One region of the Cryobacterium sp. TS_SC_7 genome, then DNA from elsewhere that is predicted to be linked to it. Evidence: predicted binding sites of a transcription regulator. Region 1 holds the regulator's gene; the other holds the start of a gene.
The links. Region 1 encodes LexA, which represses DNA repair genes until DNA is damaged. Its sites were predicted from a motif close to TCGAACANNTGTTCGA; they were not measured.

Region 1 (7,781 bases):
CAAGTCCACCACGACCGACGGACGGCTGTACACGCTGACCGACACGGTCGGGTTCGTGCGTAACCTGCCGCACCAGTTGGTGGAGGCGTTCCGCTCCACCCTCGAGGAGGTCGCCGACGCCGACGTCATCGTGCACGTCGTCGACGGCTCGCACCCAGACCCGGCCAGCCAGTTGTCCACCGTGCGCGAGGTGATCGCCGAGGTCGGCGCCCGGGAGATCCCCGAAATCGTCGTCTTCAACAAAAGCGACCTGATCAGCGAGGACGACCGGCTCGTGCTGCGTGGACTCTGGCCGAAGGGCATCTTCGTCTCCGCCCGCACCGGTGAGGGGATCGAAGAACTGCTCGCGACCGCCGCCGACCTGCTGCCGCGGCCGTCGATCAAGCTCGAGCTGCTGATCCCCTACGAGCGGGGCGACCTGATCGCCGTTCTGCACGAGCAGGGAACCGTTCTCTCCACCGACTATGCCGAGACGGGCACCGAGGTGACGGCGCTGGTGACCGAGGAGATCCAGGCCCAGTTCGAGCCGTTCGCTGTTCGGCCGGCCGTCGCCGGCTGATCTTCGCTGCCGTTCCGCACCGACTCCGGTCAGGCCTCGCCGTAACAGAACGCGTCTCGTTGCGCTCGTTTCCGCGCCGTGCCTGCTCGCCGGTGCCGCTGAGGTCTGGTCTCGTGACACATTCGGTCACAGGCCTGCCTCCCGTGCGGCGTGCTTGTTAGAGTCTTCTCAATCGTTGCCGCGGGCCTTCCGGCCGGCGGCATGGAGCGACAGCCGAGCCCGGCACCCGCCCGCGAAAACCCGCCTGTCCTGACTGGCGGTCCGCGGCCGCCCGGCCCCAGTGCCCGCCACTGGCAACTGTCGAATGAGGAGCAATGTCCAACACCTCGGACCCTGACTGCGGGAACGTCCCGTTCTCGTTCGAGCTGTATCCGCCCAAATCGGATGCCGCCACGTCCGCGCTGCACGCCACCATCGAGCGGCTCGCCGCTGCGGGCCCCGAGTTCATCTCGGTCACCTACGGCGCGAACGGCTCCTCCCGGCGATCCTCCCTGGACGTGCTCACCCACATCCTGCGCACCACCACGGTGGACCCGCTGGCCCACCTCACCTGTGTGGGATCGTCGAACGCGGAAGCCAGCCAGCTGATCCGGGAATTCCTGGACGCCGGGGTGCGGAGCTTCCTGGCCCTGCGCGGTGATCCGCCGGAGGGCGTTCGTGAGGGGGAGGCCTTCCTCGGCGACCTGGGCAGTGCGGCGGAACTGGTGCAGCTGATCCACCGGGTGCAGGCCGAGCGGGAGCCGTACCGCGAATCCGTCATCCCCGGACTCCCCGCAGCACGCTCGATCAAGCGCGACCGGACAAAGGTGCGCATCGCCGTGGCGGCCTTCCCGAACGGGCACCCGCGTTCCCGGTCGACGGCCCAGGACATCGACACGCTGCTGGCCAAGCAGGCCGCCGGCGCGAACCTGGCGATCACCCAGCTGTTCTTCCATGCCGACCACTACCTCAGCTTCATCCAACGGGCCAGGGCCGCCGGGGTCGAGTTCCCGATCCTGCCCGGGATCATGCCGGTCACGAGTCCGGCCCGGCTGCGCCGCATCCTGGAGTTGTCCGGCGAGGAACTTCCGTCCGAGCTTGCGATCGCGCTCGAGGTGGAGCCGACCAAAGAGGGCCAGCGTGACATCGGCATCCGTCAGGCCACCGAACTGGCCCGGGAACTCATCGCCGGCGGCGCCCCCGGTCTGCACCTGTACGCCTTCAACCAGCACGAGACCGTGCTCTCCGTTCTGGACGGCTGCGGTCTTCTCGTCCCTGCCCCTTCTGTCTCTGCCCCCGCCAAGGAGTACTCATGACCACGTTCCCCGCGTTCCCCGCCGGCACCATCCTCGGCTATCCCCGCATCGGTCCGCGCCGTCAACTGAAAAGGGCCGTCGAAGCGTTCTGGGCCGGATCGGTCACCGCGGGGGAGCTCGAAACCACCGCTGCTGCCCTGCGCGGGAGTACCCGGGAGCGCCTCGTGCGGCTCGGACTCGGCCGGGACGACTCCTCCATCCCGGAATCGTTCTCGTATTACGACCAGGTTCTGGACGCCCTGTGCACGGTGGGCGCCGTCCCGGCCCGGTTCGCTCATCTCCAGGATGCCGACGGACGCCTCGACCTGGCCGGGTATTTCACCCTCGCCCGCGGTGCCGGCGACCATCTGCCGCTCGAGATGACCAAATGGTTCGACTCCAACTATCACTACCTGGTGCCGGAAATCGGTCCTGAGACCGCGTTCTCCCTCGCCAGTGACCGTCTCGTGCAGGAGTTCGTGGAGGCGAAGGCAGCCGGATTCCTGACCCGTCCGGTCATCGTCGGCCCGGTCACGTTCCTGCTGCTCAGCAAGCCGAGCGACGCGGCTCCCGCCGGCTTCAGCCCGCTGGAACGCCTCGACGACCTCGTGCCCGTCTACGCGGCCTTGCTGCAGCGGCTGCGCGCCGCCGGCGCCGAATGGGTGCAACTGGACGAACCTGCCCTCGTCAGCGAGAGCATCGACATCCCGAGAGCGGATGCCCTGACCGCCGTTCACTCCGCGTACACCACGCTCGGGGGCCTTGCCGAGCGCCCCTCCATCTTTGTCGCAGCACCTTACGGCAGCCTCGACGACGCCCTGCCCGTTCTCGCAGCGACCGCGGTGGAAGCCATCGGGCTCGACCTGGTGCGGGGAAAAGTGCCGGCCGTGACGGCCGGGCTGGAGACGACGACGCTGGTTGCCGGCGTCATCGACGGCCACAACATTTGGCGCGGTGACCTAGCGACGGCCTTCGAGACCGTGGCCGGTCTGGAGCGGCTCTCACCCCGGGTCACGGTCTCCACCTCGACGTCGCTGCTGCACGTGCCGCACGACGTCGACGACGAATCGGCGCTGAGCGACGAGTTGAAGAGTTGGCTGGCCTTCGCCGACCAGAAGGTCACCCAGGTGGCCACGATCGCCCGGGGGCTCTCCGAGGGGCGTGCTGCCATCGCCGCCGACCTCGCGGCAGCCTCCGCAGCCCTCGACGCGAGACGGGTCGCGCCCGGCGTGCACGACGGCGCCGTACGCGTGCGCACGGAGGCCCTCACCCCGACCGACTTCACCCGCGTGGACTACGCCGCACGGGTGGCGGCCCAGGAGGCCACCCTGAATCTGCCGTTCCTGCCGACGACCACGATCGGATCGTTCCCGCAGACCGGGGACATCCGTCGGGCCCGGGCGCAATTACTCAAGGGGTCGCTGAGCACCGTTGACTATCGAGACCTGATGCGGGCCGAGATAGCGCGCGTGGTCACGGTGCAGGAAGAAATCGGCCTCGACGTGCTGGTGCACGGCGAGCCGGAGCGCAACGACATGGTGCAGTACTTCGCCGAGAATCTCGACGGGTTCGCCGTCACCGAGAACGGCTGGGTGCAGTCGTACGGCAGCCGGTGCGTGCGCCCCTCGATCCTCTGGGGAGATGTGTCCCGGCCGCAGCCGATCACGGTCGAGTGGTCGGCGTACGCCCAGGGTCTGACGCTCAAACCGGTGAAGGGGATGCTCACCGGCCCGGTGACGATCCTCGCGTGGTCGTTCGTGCGCGATGACCAGCCGCTCGGCGACACGGCCCGGCAGGTGGCCCTGGCGCTCCGCGATGAAATCGCCGACCTCGAGAGAGCGGGAATTCAGATCGTCCAGGTCGACGAGCCCGCACTGCGAGAACTGCTGCCGCTGAAGAAGGAGGACCACGCAGAATACCTCGACTGGTCGGTGGGCTCGTTCCGCCTGGCCACCGCCGGTGCGGCCGAGGCGACGCAGATCCACACGCACCTGTGTTATTCCGAATTCGGCGTCGTCATCGACGCGATCCGTAATCTGGACGCCGACGTGACCAGCATTGAGGCGGCACGGTCGCGCATGGAGGTCGTCGGGGATATCCAGACCTCCGGCTTCGACCACGGGATCGGCCCGGGTGTGTGGGACATCCACTCGCCGCGGGTTCCCAGTGTCGCCGAGCTGACCGACCTGCTCGAGCGGGCCGCCCGGGCCATCCCGTCCGGCCAGATCTGGGTGAACCCGGATTGCGGCCTGAAAACCCGGGGCTATGCCGAGACGGTGCAGTCTCTGCGGAACATGCTCGCCGCCACCCGCGCCGTGCGCACGCGCCTGGCCGTTCCCGCGTAGTCCGCGCCGGCCGCACCCACGCAGAAGGCCGGGCACGACACCGAAAAACGGTGTTCGTGCCCGGCCTCCTGAACCCTGTGGTGACCCGACAAATCAGAGTCTCCACGACGCTGGTCGAGCCTGTCGAGACCGCGAGACCCCGAGCCGTGATCCGGCCTACACCGAGCGCAGCACCGCCACGACCTTGCCGAGAATCTCGGCGTGGTCGCCGACGATCGGTTCGAAGTTCGTGTTGCGGGGGAGCAGCCAGGTGTGTCCGTCGCGCTGGCGGAACACCTTCACGGTGGCCTCGTTGTCGAGCATGGCCGCGACGATCTCGCCGTTCTCCGCGGTCTTCTGCTGCCGAACGACGACCCAGTCACCATCCATGATGGCCGCGTCGATCATGGACTCGCCCGTCACCTTGAGCATGAAGAGATCGCCCTTACCGACGAGCTGGCGGGGGAGCGGGAAGATCTCGTCGATCTGCTGTTCGGCGGTGATCGGAATTCCGGCCGCAATGCGGCCGACGAGCGGCACCATCGCGGCATCACCGACCTGGACCCCGGTGTGGAAACTCTCCGTGCCGGACGTGGCGTCTTCGGGCGACTGCGGAATCTCGATCAGAACTTCGAGGGCGCGGGGACGATTCGGGTCGCGGCGCAGATAACCGCTCAGTTCAAGCTGGTTGAGCTGGTGGGTGACGCTCGACAGGGAGGCGAGCCCGACGGCGTCGCCGATCTCGCGCATGCTCGGCGGATAACCGCGCTGGCTGACCGAGCGCTGGATCACGTCGAGGATGGCGAGCTGTTTCTCGCTCAGGCTCTTGCGCCGTCTGGTGCCGCCCTTGTCGCGGGGACCGCTGGTGTCTTGTGCCACGTTCGTCGCTCCTCGTGTTGAGTGGTGCGCTGGCAGCAGCCGTGACGGCGACCGTTTCACGCGAATGTCGGGGGTGCCTGATTGAGTTTCAAACAGACAATCGAAACTGTATCCATCTCACGCTCAGAAAACAAACATGTATTCGAGTGTGTCGGAAAAATCTTTTCAGAAAGTACCGAATAGGGCTTGATTGTTCGAAATATCGAATATACATTCGGAACATAAGTTCGCATCCGGCTCTCCCGGCCGAGAGCCGGATGCGTCTTCTTACAGGAGGTTGGATATGAGCACTGCACTTGATCTTGGCGCCCCCATCGCGACAGGGCGCAGCCGACTGCGTCTGACCCGGCGCGGTCGCGTTGTTTTCACGGCGCTGGCGGGCCTTCCGCTCGTGGCCGCGGCATTCGTCGTCGTTCTGAACGGCGGACTGGCAGCCGCCGAGAGCTCGACGGTCGGCCGTGTGGCCACGGCCTTCGACTACGTGACCATTCAATCGGGGCAGTCGCTCTGGCAACTCGCCGAGACCATCGCCCCGACGTCCGACCCGCGCGACGTCATCGCCGAGATCGTGAGCCTCAACCAGCTCCCGTCCGACAGCGTGCAGCCCGGACAGAGGCTCGCCCTGCCGAACGAGTTTTGATTCACTCAGTCCTGGTCCAGCGGGCCCTGATTCGGCCGAACCCGTTCGCGCGATACGTCCGCCGGTAATATGGGGGAAGTGACCAGTCTCAGCGACCTGCCCCTCCGCGATAATCTGCGCGGACTCACTCCCTACGGGGCCCCCCAACTGCATGTGCCGGTGGCCCTCAATGTGAATGAGAACACACACGGAATCCCGGACGAGGTGGCGCAGGACATCGTCTCTGCGCTGGCGGTCGCGGTGAAAACCGTCAACCGGTATCCCGATCGGGAATTCACAGAACTGCGCGATTCCCTCGCCCGATACCTCGGCCATGGGCTGACCCGCAAGAACATCTGGGCGGCGAACGGGTCCAACGAGGTGCTGCAGCAGGTGCTTCAGGCCTTCGGTGGTCCCGGGCGGTCCGTGCTCGGGTTTGCACCGACATACTCGATGTACCCGCTGCTCGCCTCCGGAACCGGCACCCGCTGGATCGCCGGCGGGCGCGACGCCGACTTCGAGCTCAGCCCGGCCACGGCCGTCGACTGGGTCAACCGGGTCGCCCCCGACCTCGTCTTCCTCTGCTCGCCGAACAACCCCACCGGCACACCGCTGTCCCTGGACACCATCGCGGCCGTCTACGACGCGACCGACGGTGTCGTCGTCGTCGACGAGGCCTATTACGAGTTCGGCCCGACCGACGCGCCGAGTGCGCTCAGCCTGCTGCCCGGCCGGGAGCGTCTGCTGGTCTCCCGCACCATGAGCAAGGCGTTCGCCTTCGCCGGAGCCCGCGTCGGGTATCTGGCCGCCGACCCGGCCGTGACGGATGCGCTGCGCCTCGTGCGCCTGCCGTACCACCTGTCGGCGCTCACCCAGGCGGCCGCAGTCGCCGCCCTCGCCCACACGCCGGCGATGCTCGCGATGGTCGACGACATCCGCTCCCAGCGCGACCGCATCTCGGCCGAACTGACCTGCCTCGGGTACTCGCCGCTGCGCAGTGCGAGCAACTTCGTGCTGTTCGGCGGGGTCGAAGACCCGCGGGCCACGTTCGAAGCCCTGCTGGCCGACGGCGTCCTCGTGCGGGACGTCGGCATCCCCGGCCACCTGCGAGTCAGCGCCGGCACCGAAGCGGAGACGACCGCCTTCCTCACCGCCATCGAAGCGCTCGGGCAGCCGTGACCGGATCAGGCCAATAAACTAGGCGTATGAGCTTCTCTTCAGCGTCCACTCCGCCCCGTTTCGCCCACCTGCAGCGTGAGACGAGCGAGTCGAGCATCGACCTGTCGCTCAACCTCGACGGCACCGGTGAGTCCGACATTCAGACCTCGGTCCCGTTCTACGACCACCTATTGACCGCGTTCGCGAAACACTCGCTGACCGACCTCACGGTGCGGGCGCGCGGTGACATCGAGATCGACGTGCACCACACCGTCGAAGACGTCGGAATCCTGCTCGGGCAGGCCATCAAGCAGGCCCTCGGGGACAAATCCGGCATCTCCCGGTACGGCGACGCCCTGGTGCCGCTCGACGAGGCGCTCGTGCAGGCCGTCGTCGACATCTCCGGACGCCCGTATCTCGTGCACCAGGGAGAACCGGCGGGTTTCGAATTCCACCTGATCGGAGGCCACTTCACCGGATCGATGGTGCGCCACGTGTTCGAGGCCGTGGCCTTCAACGCCGGCCTCACCGTGCACGTCACGGTGCAGGGCGGTCGCGACCCGCACCACATCGCCGAAGCCGAGTTCAAGGCCTTCGCCCGTGCCTTCCGGCAGGCCAAGGCGCTCGACCCGCTGGTGTCGGGCATCCCGTCCACCAAGGGTGCACTGTGACCAACGTCGTCGTCTTCGACTACGGCACGGGAAACGTGCACTCGGCAGTCAAGGCTCTCGAGCTGGCCGGGGCTGTCGTCACGCTGACCAGCGATCGCCGTGAAGCGCTCGAGGCCGACGGCCTGGTCGTGCCCGGTGTGGGGGCGTTCAGCGCCGTGATGCAGGCGCTGACCGCCGTGCGGGGCGATGAGATCATCGACCGGCGGATCGCGGGCGGACGCCCGGTGCTCGGCATCTGCGTGGGCATGCAGGTCATGTTCGAGCACGGCGTCGAACGCGGAATCGACACGGAAGGCC
Region 2 (7,781 bases), 750 kb from region 1:
ATCGGACGCCTTCTTGTCGGCCATGGCCAGCAGGCGACGGATGCGACCGGCGACGGCATCCTTCGTCATGGGCGGGTCGGCGTGGTGGCCCAGCTCGTCCAGGCTGGAATCGCGGAAGGAGAGACGCAGCTCGCCCGCATACCGGAGGTGCTCCGGGATGTCCTCACCGAGGATCTCCATGGCACGCTGCACGCGAGCGCAGGCGGCCACGGCGGCCTGCGCGGATCGACGCAGGTTCGCGTCGTCGAAGTTGACCAGGCGGTTGGCGGTCGCGCGTACCTCGCGGCGTTGACGCAGTGCCTCCCAGTTGAGGACGGTCTCCTGAGCTCCCATCTGCACGAGCATCGCGCCGATGGCGTCGCCATCCCGGATGACCACGCGGTGCACGCCGCGTACCTCGCGGGCCTTGGCGACGACACCGAGGCGGCCGGCGGCTCCCACCAGCGCCATCGCGGATTCATTGCCGGGGCAGGTGACTTCCAGCGCCGCGGAACGACCGGGGTCGGTCAGGGAACCGTGGGCGAGGAAGGCGCCACGCCAGACGGCGGCGATTTCTTCCTTCGATCCCGTGGTGAGCCGGTTCGGGAGGCCACGGATCGGGCGCCGTCTCGCATCCAGCAGACCCGTCTGGCGCGCAAGGGTTTCGCCGCCGTCGAGCACCCGCACCAGGTAGTGGCTGGCCCGGCGTAGGCCCGCTGCGGGGATCACGGTGACGTCGCTGCGCACGCCGTAGAGTTCGGCAAGGTCCTTGCGCACCCTCCGGGCCAGGAGAGGAGTATCCAGCTCCGACTCGATCGCGATCCGACCGGAAATCATGTGCAGTCCGCCGGAGAAGCGGAGGATGGTCGCCAATTCCGCTGCACGCACCGTGGTCTTCGAAACTTCGACGCGAGCAAGCTCGTCTTTAACGTCGGCGGTGAGTGCCAATCGCTTGTCCATTCTGTCGTCCCGGCCAGAGCTGGCCGGGTTGTATTCGTGCTGGCTGAAGTCGGCGCCTGCAGCAAGCAGTCGCCGTCTTCGTGTCATTCTCGTCCGAGGTCGCGATTCTTGATGCTGACGGCGACGCCGGGGAAATCCTTGACCAGGGCCGCGATTTCTGCGGCCATGGCTACCGAGCGGTGCTTGCCGCCCGTGCACCCGACCGCAATCGTCGCGTGGCGTTTGTTCTCCCGCTGGTAGCCCGCGAGGACAGGTTCCAAGGCGGCCGCATAGTGCCGGATGAAGTCCCGCGCACCGATCTGGTCGAGAACGAAATCCCGCACTTCGGCATCCTGGCCGTTGTGCGCCCGGAGCTCCGGGACCCAGAACGGGTTGGGCAGGAAGCGAACGTCGGCGACCATGTCGACGTCCGTGGGGAGACCGTATTTGAAGCCGAAACTCATCAGGGTGACGTGCACCCCGGCGGCGTCCTCGGCGGCGAAGCGGTCCGAGATCGATGTGGCCAACTGGTGGATGTTGAGGTCCGAGGTGTCGATCACGAGGTCGCAGGACTCGCGCACGGCGCTGAGCTTGTGCCGCTCCGCCGAGATGCCGTCGAGGATCGTGCCGTCCCCCTGAAGCGGATGCGGGCGACGCACGGATTCGAAGCGGCGCACGAGCACGTCGTCGCGCGCCTCGAGGAAGATGACCCGTACCTGGGTCGTCCTCCGCAGTGAGTGCAGGATCTCCTGGAAGTCGGAGAAGAAATCCCGACCACGAATGTCGACGACGGCCGCGATCTTGGGAAGGCTGGTGCCTGCACGGCCGACGAGTTCGACGAGCGGGCGCAGCATCTGGGGCGGCAGGTTGTCGACGACGTACCAGCCCAGGTCCTCGAGGGCGTTGGCCACCGTGGAGCGACCTGCGCCGGACATACCCGTCACGATAAGCATTTCCTGCCTGTCGATATCCGTTGTCATTCTGCGCTGCGCCTTCGATCGAGTGGAACCTAAGTGTCCAGCCTACCGATCAGCCGGGCGGTTCAGGCGCGCAGGTGACGATGAATCGCCTCCGCCAGCACCGGACCGATGCCGCGAACCTCGGCAATCGCCTCCACCGGCGCCTCCTTGAGGCGGGCGACCGACCCGAAATGTTGCAGCAGCACCTTGACTCGTGCCGGCCCGAGACCGGGGATCTCCCCCAGAACCGACGTGATATCGCGCTTCCGCCTCGACCGCTGGTGCACGATCGCGAACCGGTGCGCCTCGTCCCGGATGCGCTGGATCAGGAACAAAGCGTCGCTGTTCCGCGGCAGGATCACCGGGTAGTCGGAGTCCGGCAACCAGATCTCCTCCAACCGTTTCGCGATGCCGCACAACTGGATGCCGGTCACACCGGACTCCCGCAGGGCACGCGCCGCGGCGGCGACCTGCGGCTGACCGCCGTCGACGATGAGCAGGTTCGGCTGGTACCGGAACTTCTTGCGTTTACCCGTGGCATCGACGTCGCCGTCAGCGGGAGTCGCGTCGTCGGGAACGAGATACGCCAGGCGGCGGGTCAGCGTACGGTAGATGGAGTCCGTGTCATCCGTCGACTCGGGGATGCTGAACCGACGGTACTCGTCGGTGCGCGGCAAACCGTCTTCGAAGACCACCATGGAGGCGACGATGTTGGTGCCGCTGAGGTGCGAAACGTCGTAGCACTCCATCCGGAGCGGCGCCGACGGCATGTCCAACGCCTCCTGGATGTCCTCCAGCGCCTTGGACCGGGCGACGAAGTCGGAGCTTCGCCGGGTCTTGTAGAGCATCAGGGCGTGCTTGGCGTTCTGGGTGGCCGTGGCGAGCAGCGCGGCCTTCTCTCCCCGCTGCGCGGCGACGAGTCTCACTTTGCGCTTGCCGATGCCGGCCAGCCAGGTTTCAAGCGCCTCGGCGTCGTCGGGCAGTTCCGGGACCACGATCTCGCGCGGCGGCGCGGTCCCTGAGCCGTAGGCGGTGAGCATGATCGAGTCGATCAGGTCGCTCGTCGTGAGGTCAAGCTCCTTGTCGACCATCCACCCGCGCACACCGCGGATTCGCCCGCCGCGCACGATGAACAGTTGCACCGCCGCGGCCAGCTCATCCTGGTCGATGGCGAAGAGGTCGATGTCGACGTTGTCGCGAAGCACGACGGCGCTCTTCTCCAGCACCGCATCGAGGGCCCGCACCTGATCGCGCCGTTTCGCGGCGACCTCGTAGTTCTGGGTGAGCGCGGCATCCTTCATCTCCGCGGTCAGCTTGTTGATCAGCTTGCGATCCTGGCTGCCCATGAAGCTGACGAATTCGTTGACGATGGCGCGGTGCGCCTCGATGGTGACCGTGCCTGAGCACGGCCCGAAGCAGCGCCCGATCTGACCGGCGAAGCACGGCTTGCCGGACTGCATGGCGCGTTTGTAATTGGCGTTGTTGCAGGTGCGGATGGGAAAGGCCTTGAGCATGAGCTCGATGGTCTCGTAGACGGCCCAGACCTTGGGGTACGGCCCGAAATACCGGGCGCCGCGGATGCCGGTGGTGCGGGTGACGAGGGCACGCGGCGCCTCGTCGGCGAGGGTCACGGCGAGGTAGGGGTAGGACTTGTCGTCCTTGAACTTCACGTTGAACGGCGGGTCGAACTCGTTGATCCAGGTCCACTCCAGCTGGAGCGCCTCGACCTCGGTACCGACGACCGTCCACTCGACCGACGTGGCCGTCGTGACCATACGCCGGGTACGCTCGTGCAGGCTGTTCAGCGGGGCGAAGTAGTTCGCCAGCCGGGCCCGCAGGTTGTTGGCCTTGCCGACGTAGAGCACCCGGCCGGTTTCGTCACGAAACCGGTACACTCCGGGACTCGTGGGGATCTCGCCCGTCTTGGGGCGGTAGCTCAGCGGCTCGGACATGATGGTTTAACGGCGCGGTCAGTGCGCCGCCAGGATCTCCTTCAGGAACATGCCGGTGTGGCTCTTCTTCACGGTGGCGACGTGCTCGGGCGTGCCGGTGGCCAGCACGCGACCGCCACCGGAGCCACCCTCGGGGCCGAGATCGATCACCCAGTCGGCGGACTTGATCACGTCGAGGTTGTGCTCGATCACGATCACCGTGTTGCCCTTGTCGACGAGGCTGTTCAGCACGAGCAGCAGTTTGCGCACATCTTCGAAGTGCAGGCCGGTCGTCGGCTCGTCGAGCACGTAGACGCTGCGGCCGTTGGAACGGCGCTGCAGTTCGGTGGCGAGTTTGACGCGCTGCGCCTCGCCGCCGGACAGGGTCGTGGCACTTTGGCCGAGCCGAACGTAGCCGAGGCCGACCTCGACGAGGGTGTTCAGGAACCGGTGAATGGAGGAGATGGCCTCGAAGAACTCGGCGGCCTCGCTGATGGGCATGTCCAGCACCTCGGCGATGCTCTTGCCCTTGTAGTGGACGGTCAGGGTGTCGCGGTTGTAACGCGCTCCCCCGCAGACCTCGCAGGCGACGTAGACGTCGGGCAGGAAGTTCATCTCGATCTTGATCGTGCCGTCGCCGGAGCAGGCTTCGCAGCGCCCGCCCTTGACGTTGAAACTGAACCGGCCGGGCAGGTAGCCGCGCGCCTTGGCCTCGATCGTCTCGGAGAACAGGGTTCGGATCTTGTCGAAGACGCCGGTGTAGGTGGCCGGGTTGGAGCGCGGGGTGCGACCGATCGGGGCCTGATCGACGTGGATCACCTTGTCGAGCTGGTCGAGCCCGGTGACGCGGGTGTGCCGGCCGGGGAGTTTGCGGGCGCCGTTGAGCCGGTTGGCGAGCACCCGGTACAGGATGTCGTTGACGAGTGACGATTTGCCGGATCCGCTGACGCCGGTCACGGCCGTGAACGTGCCGAGCGGGAAGCTGACCGACACCTTCTTGAGGTTGTTGGCTTCCGCCCCGATGACCGAGATCTCGCGGGCTGGGTCGATCGCGCGCCGGGTGGCCGGGGTCGGGATCGACTTGCGGCCGGCCAGATAGTCGCCGGTGAGAGACTCCGTGTTGGTGAGCAGGTCGGCGTACGAGCCGGAGTGCACCACGTGGCCCCCATTGACGCCGGCCCCCGGACCGATGTCGACGACCCAGTCGGCCATCTTGATGGTGTCCTCATCGTGTTCGACCACGATCAGGGTGTTGCCCAGGTCGCGCAGGGCGACGAGGGTCTCAATCAGCCGCCGGTTGTCACGCTGGTGCAAGCCGATGCTCGGTTCGTCGAGCACGTACAGCACGCCGGTCAGCCCCGAGCCGATCTGGGTGGCCAAACGGATGCGCTGCGCCTCGCCGCCGGACAGGGTCGCCGCGGCCCGCGCCAGGTTGAGGTAGTTGAGGCCGACGCGGATCAGGAAGTCCAGGCGCGCCTTGATCTCGCGCAACACCTGCGCGGCGATGACGGCCTCCCGGTCGGTCAGCTCGAGCTTGTTCATGAAACCGCGGGCGTCGGTGAGGCTGAGGTTGCACACATCCGCGATGCTGGACCCGTGCACCAGCACCGCGAGGACCTCGGGCTTGAGACGGGTGCCCGAGCAGACCGGGCAGTCCACCTCGCGAAGGTATTCGCCCCACCGGGCGCGCTGGGTGTCGGACTCGGCCTGCAGGTACTGGCGTTCGATGTAGGGCACGACGCCCTCGAAGCCGGAGGTGTAACTCATCTCCCGGCCGTACCGGTTCTTCCACTTCACCTTGACCTCGAAGTTGTCGCCGCGCAGCACGGCGTCCTGCACTTCGGAGGGCAGTTCGCCCCACGGGGTGTCGAGGGAGAAGTCCAGGTCGCGGGCGAGCCCGTCGAGAAGCTTCTCGTAGTACTGGAACAGGCCCTTGCCCTGGGTGGTCCACGGCAGCACGACGCCATCCGCGATGCTCAGTTCCGGGTCGCCGAGCAGCAGTTCCGCGTCGACGGACATGCGGGTGCCGAGCCCGGAGCACTCCGGGCACGCGCCGAAGGGCGCGTTGAAGGAGAACGTGCGCGGCTCGATCTCGGTCAGCTGAACCGGGTGGTTGTTGGGGCAGGAGAGCTTCTCCGAGTAGCTCTGCCAGGCCTCGTCGCCCTCCTGGTCGACGTAGTTGATCTGCACGACGCCGTCGGTCAGCTTGAGGGCCGTCTCGAGCGAGTCGGTCAGCCGGCTGAGCAGGTCGGGGCCCGCGACCAGGCGGTCGATGACCACGGAGATATCGTGCTTGAGCTGCTTCTTCAAAACGGGCGGCTCGTTGAGCTGGATCTGGTTGCCGTCCACAATGGCACGCGAATACCCGCTCGCCGCCAACTCCTTGAACAGGTCGACGAACTCGCCCTTCTTCTGGGTCACCACCGGGCTGAGCACCTGGTAGCGGATGCCCTCGCCCAGTTCCATCAGCTGGTCGGCGATCTGCTGCACCGTCTGAGCCTGGATGATCTCCCCGCACACCGCGCAGTGCGGTACGCCGATGCGCGCCCAGAGCAGGCGCATGTAGTCGTAGACCTCGGTGATGGTACCCACGGTCGAGCGCGGATTGCGGTTGGTCGACCTCTGGTCGATGGAGACGGCGGGGCTCAATCCCTCGATGAAGTCCACGTCGGGCCGGTCCACCTGGCCGAGGAATTGGCGGGCATACGCGGACAGGGACTCGACGTAGCGCCGTTGCCCCTCCGCGAAGATCGTGTCGAACGCAAGCGAGGACTTGCCCGAACCGGACAACCCCGTGAATACGACGAGGGAATCGCGCGGGATCTCGAGGTCGACGTTGTGCAGGTTATGCACGCGCGCGCCGCGGACGCTGAGTTTTGAGCCGGTCTCTATCTGGGAAATTGACACCATCCGAGTCTATGCAGTGCCACCGACCCGAACCCTCCAAACCGGCACGCCCTGAGCGAACACATGTTCGAGGTTCACTGGTTGTTTCGGGTTCAGGTCGGGATCAGATGTGCCCGGCCTTCTCCATCTGGCGCAGCTCCCGCTTCAACTCGGACACCTCGTCGCGAAGCCGGGCGGCGAGCTCGAACTTGAGCTCCCCCGCTGCCTCGAGCATCTGGCCGTTGAGGTCGGCGATGATCGATTCCAGGTCGTTCGCGCCGTTTGCCGCCAGCCCCTGCCGCCGCGGCGTCGGTGCGACGCCCTTACGCCGCGCGTCACGGCCGGCCAGTAACTCGGCGGTGTCGGCCTCTTCGCGGGCGAGCACCTCGGTGATGTCCGCGATGCGTTTCCGGAGCGGGGTCGGGTCGATCCCGTGCAGGGTGTTGTAGGCCACCTGCTTCTCGCGGCGGCGGTCGGTCTCGTCGATCGCGCGCTCCATCGAGGCCGTGAGCCGGTCGGCGTACATGTGCACCTCGCCGGAGACGTTGCGGGCCGCGCGACCGATGGTCTGGATCAGGGACGTCGCCGAACGGAGGAAACCCTCCTTGTCGGCGTCGAGGATGGCCACCAGGGACACCTCGGGCAGGTCCAGCCCCTCCCGCAGCAGGTTGATGCCCACGAGCACGTCGTAGACGCCGGCCCGCAATTCGGTGAGGAGTTCGACGCGGCGGAGGGTGTCGACATCCGAATGGAGGTAGCGCACGCGCACGCCGGCCTCGGTGAGGAAGTCGGTGAGCTCTTCCGCCATCTTCTTGGTGAGGGTGGTGACCAGCACGCGTTCGTTGCGCTCGACGCGCTTGTGGATCTCCTCGAGGAGGTCGTCGATCTGGCCCTTGCTGGGCTTCACGATGATCTGCGGGTCGATCAGACCGGTGGGGCGGATGATCTGCTCCACGATGCCGTCGGCGATCCCCATCTCGTATTTGCCGGGCGTAGCGGACAGGTAGACGGTCTGCCCGACCCGGCCCTTGAACTCGGAGAACTTGAGCGGCCGGTTGTCCAGGGCGCTGGGCAGCCGGAATCCGTG

Region 2: a site for LexA is predicted at 6,771-6,786, ahead of uvrA (excinuclease ABC subunit UvrA). Genes of this name have one in related genera too.

The regions. Positions count from the first base shown of each region.
Region 1 covers NZ_CM149589.1:3,293,247-3,301,027, forward strand. The annotation lists gene hflX (GTPase HflX) at 1-559, shown strand, start outside; gene AC0J5J_RS15135 (methylenetetrahydrofolate reductase) at 874-1,854, shown strand; gene metE (5-methyltetrahydropteroyltriglutamate--homocysteine S-methyltransferase) at 1,851-4,178, shown strand; gene lexA (transcriptional repressor LexA) at 4,335-5,036, opposite strand; gene AC0J5J_RS15150 (LysM peptidoglycan-binding domain-containing protein) at 5,320-5,676, shown strand; gene AC0J5J_RS15155 (histidinol-phosphate transaminase) at 5,746-6,834, shown strand; gene hisB (imidazoleglycerol-phosphate dehydratase HisB) at 6,861-7,484, shown strand; gene hisH (imidazole glycerol phosphate synthase subunit HisH) at 7,481-7,781, shown strand, end outside.
Region 2 covers NZ_CM149589.1:714,510-722,290, forward strand. The annotation lists gene whiA (DNA-binding protein WhiA) at 1-927, opposite strand, end outside; gene rapZ (RNase adapter RapZ) at 1,023-1,898, opposite strand; gene uvrC (excinuclease ABC subunit UvrC) at 1,961-3,829, opposite strand; gene uvrA (excinuclease ABC subunit UvrA) at 3,848-6,715, opposite strand; gene uvrB (excinuclease ABC subunit UvrB) at 6,819-7,781, opposite strand, start outside.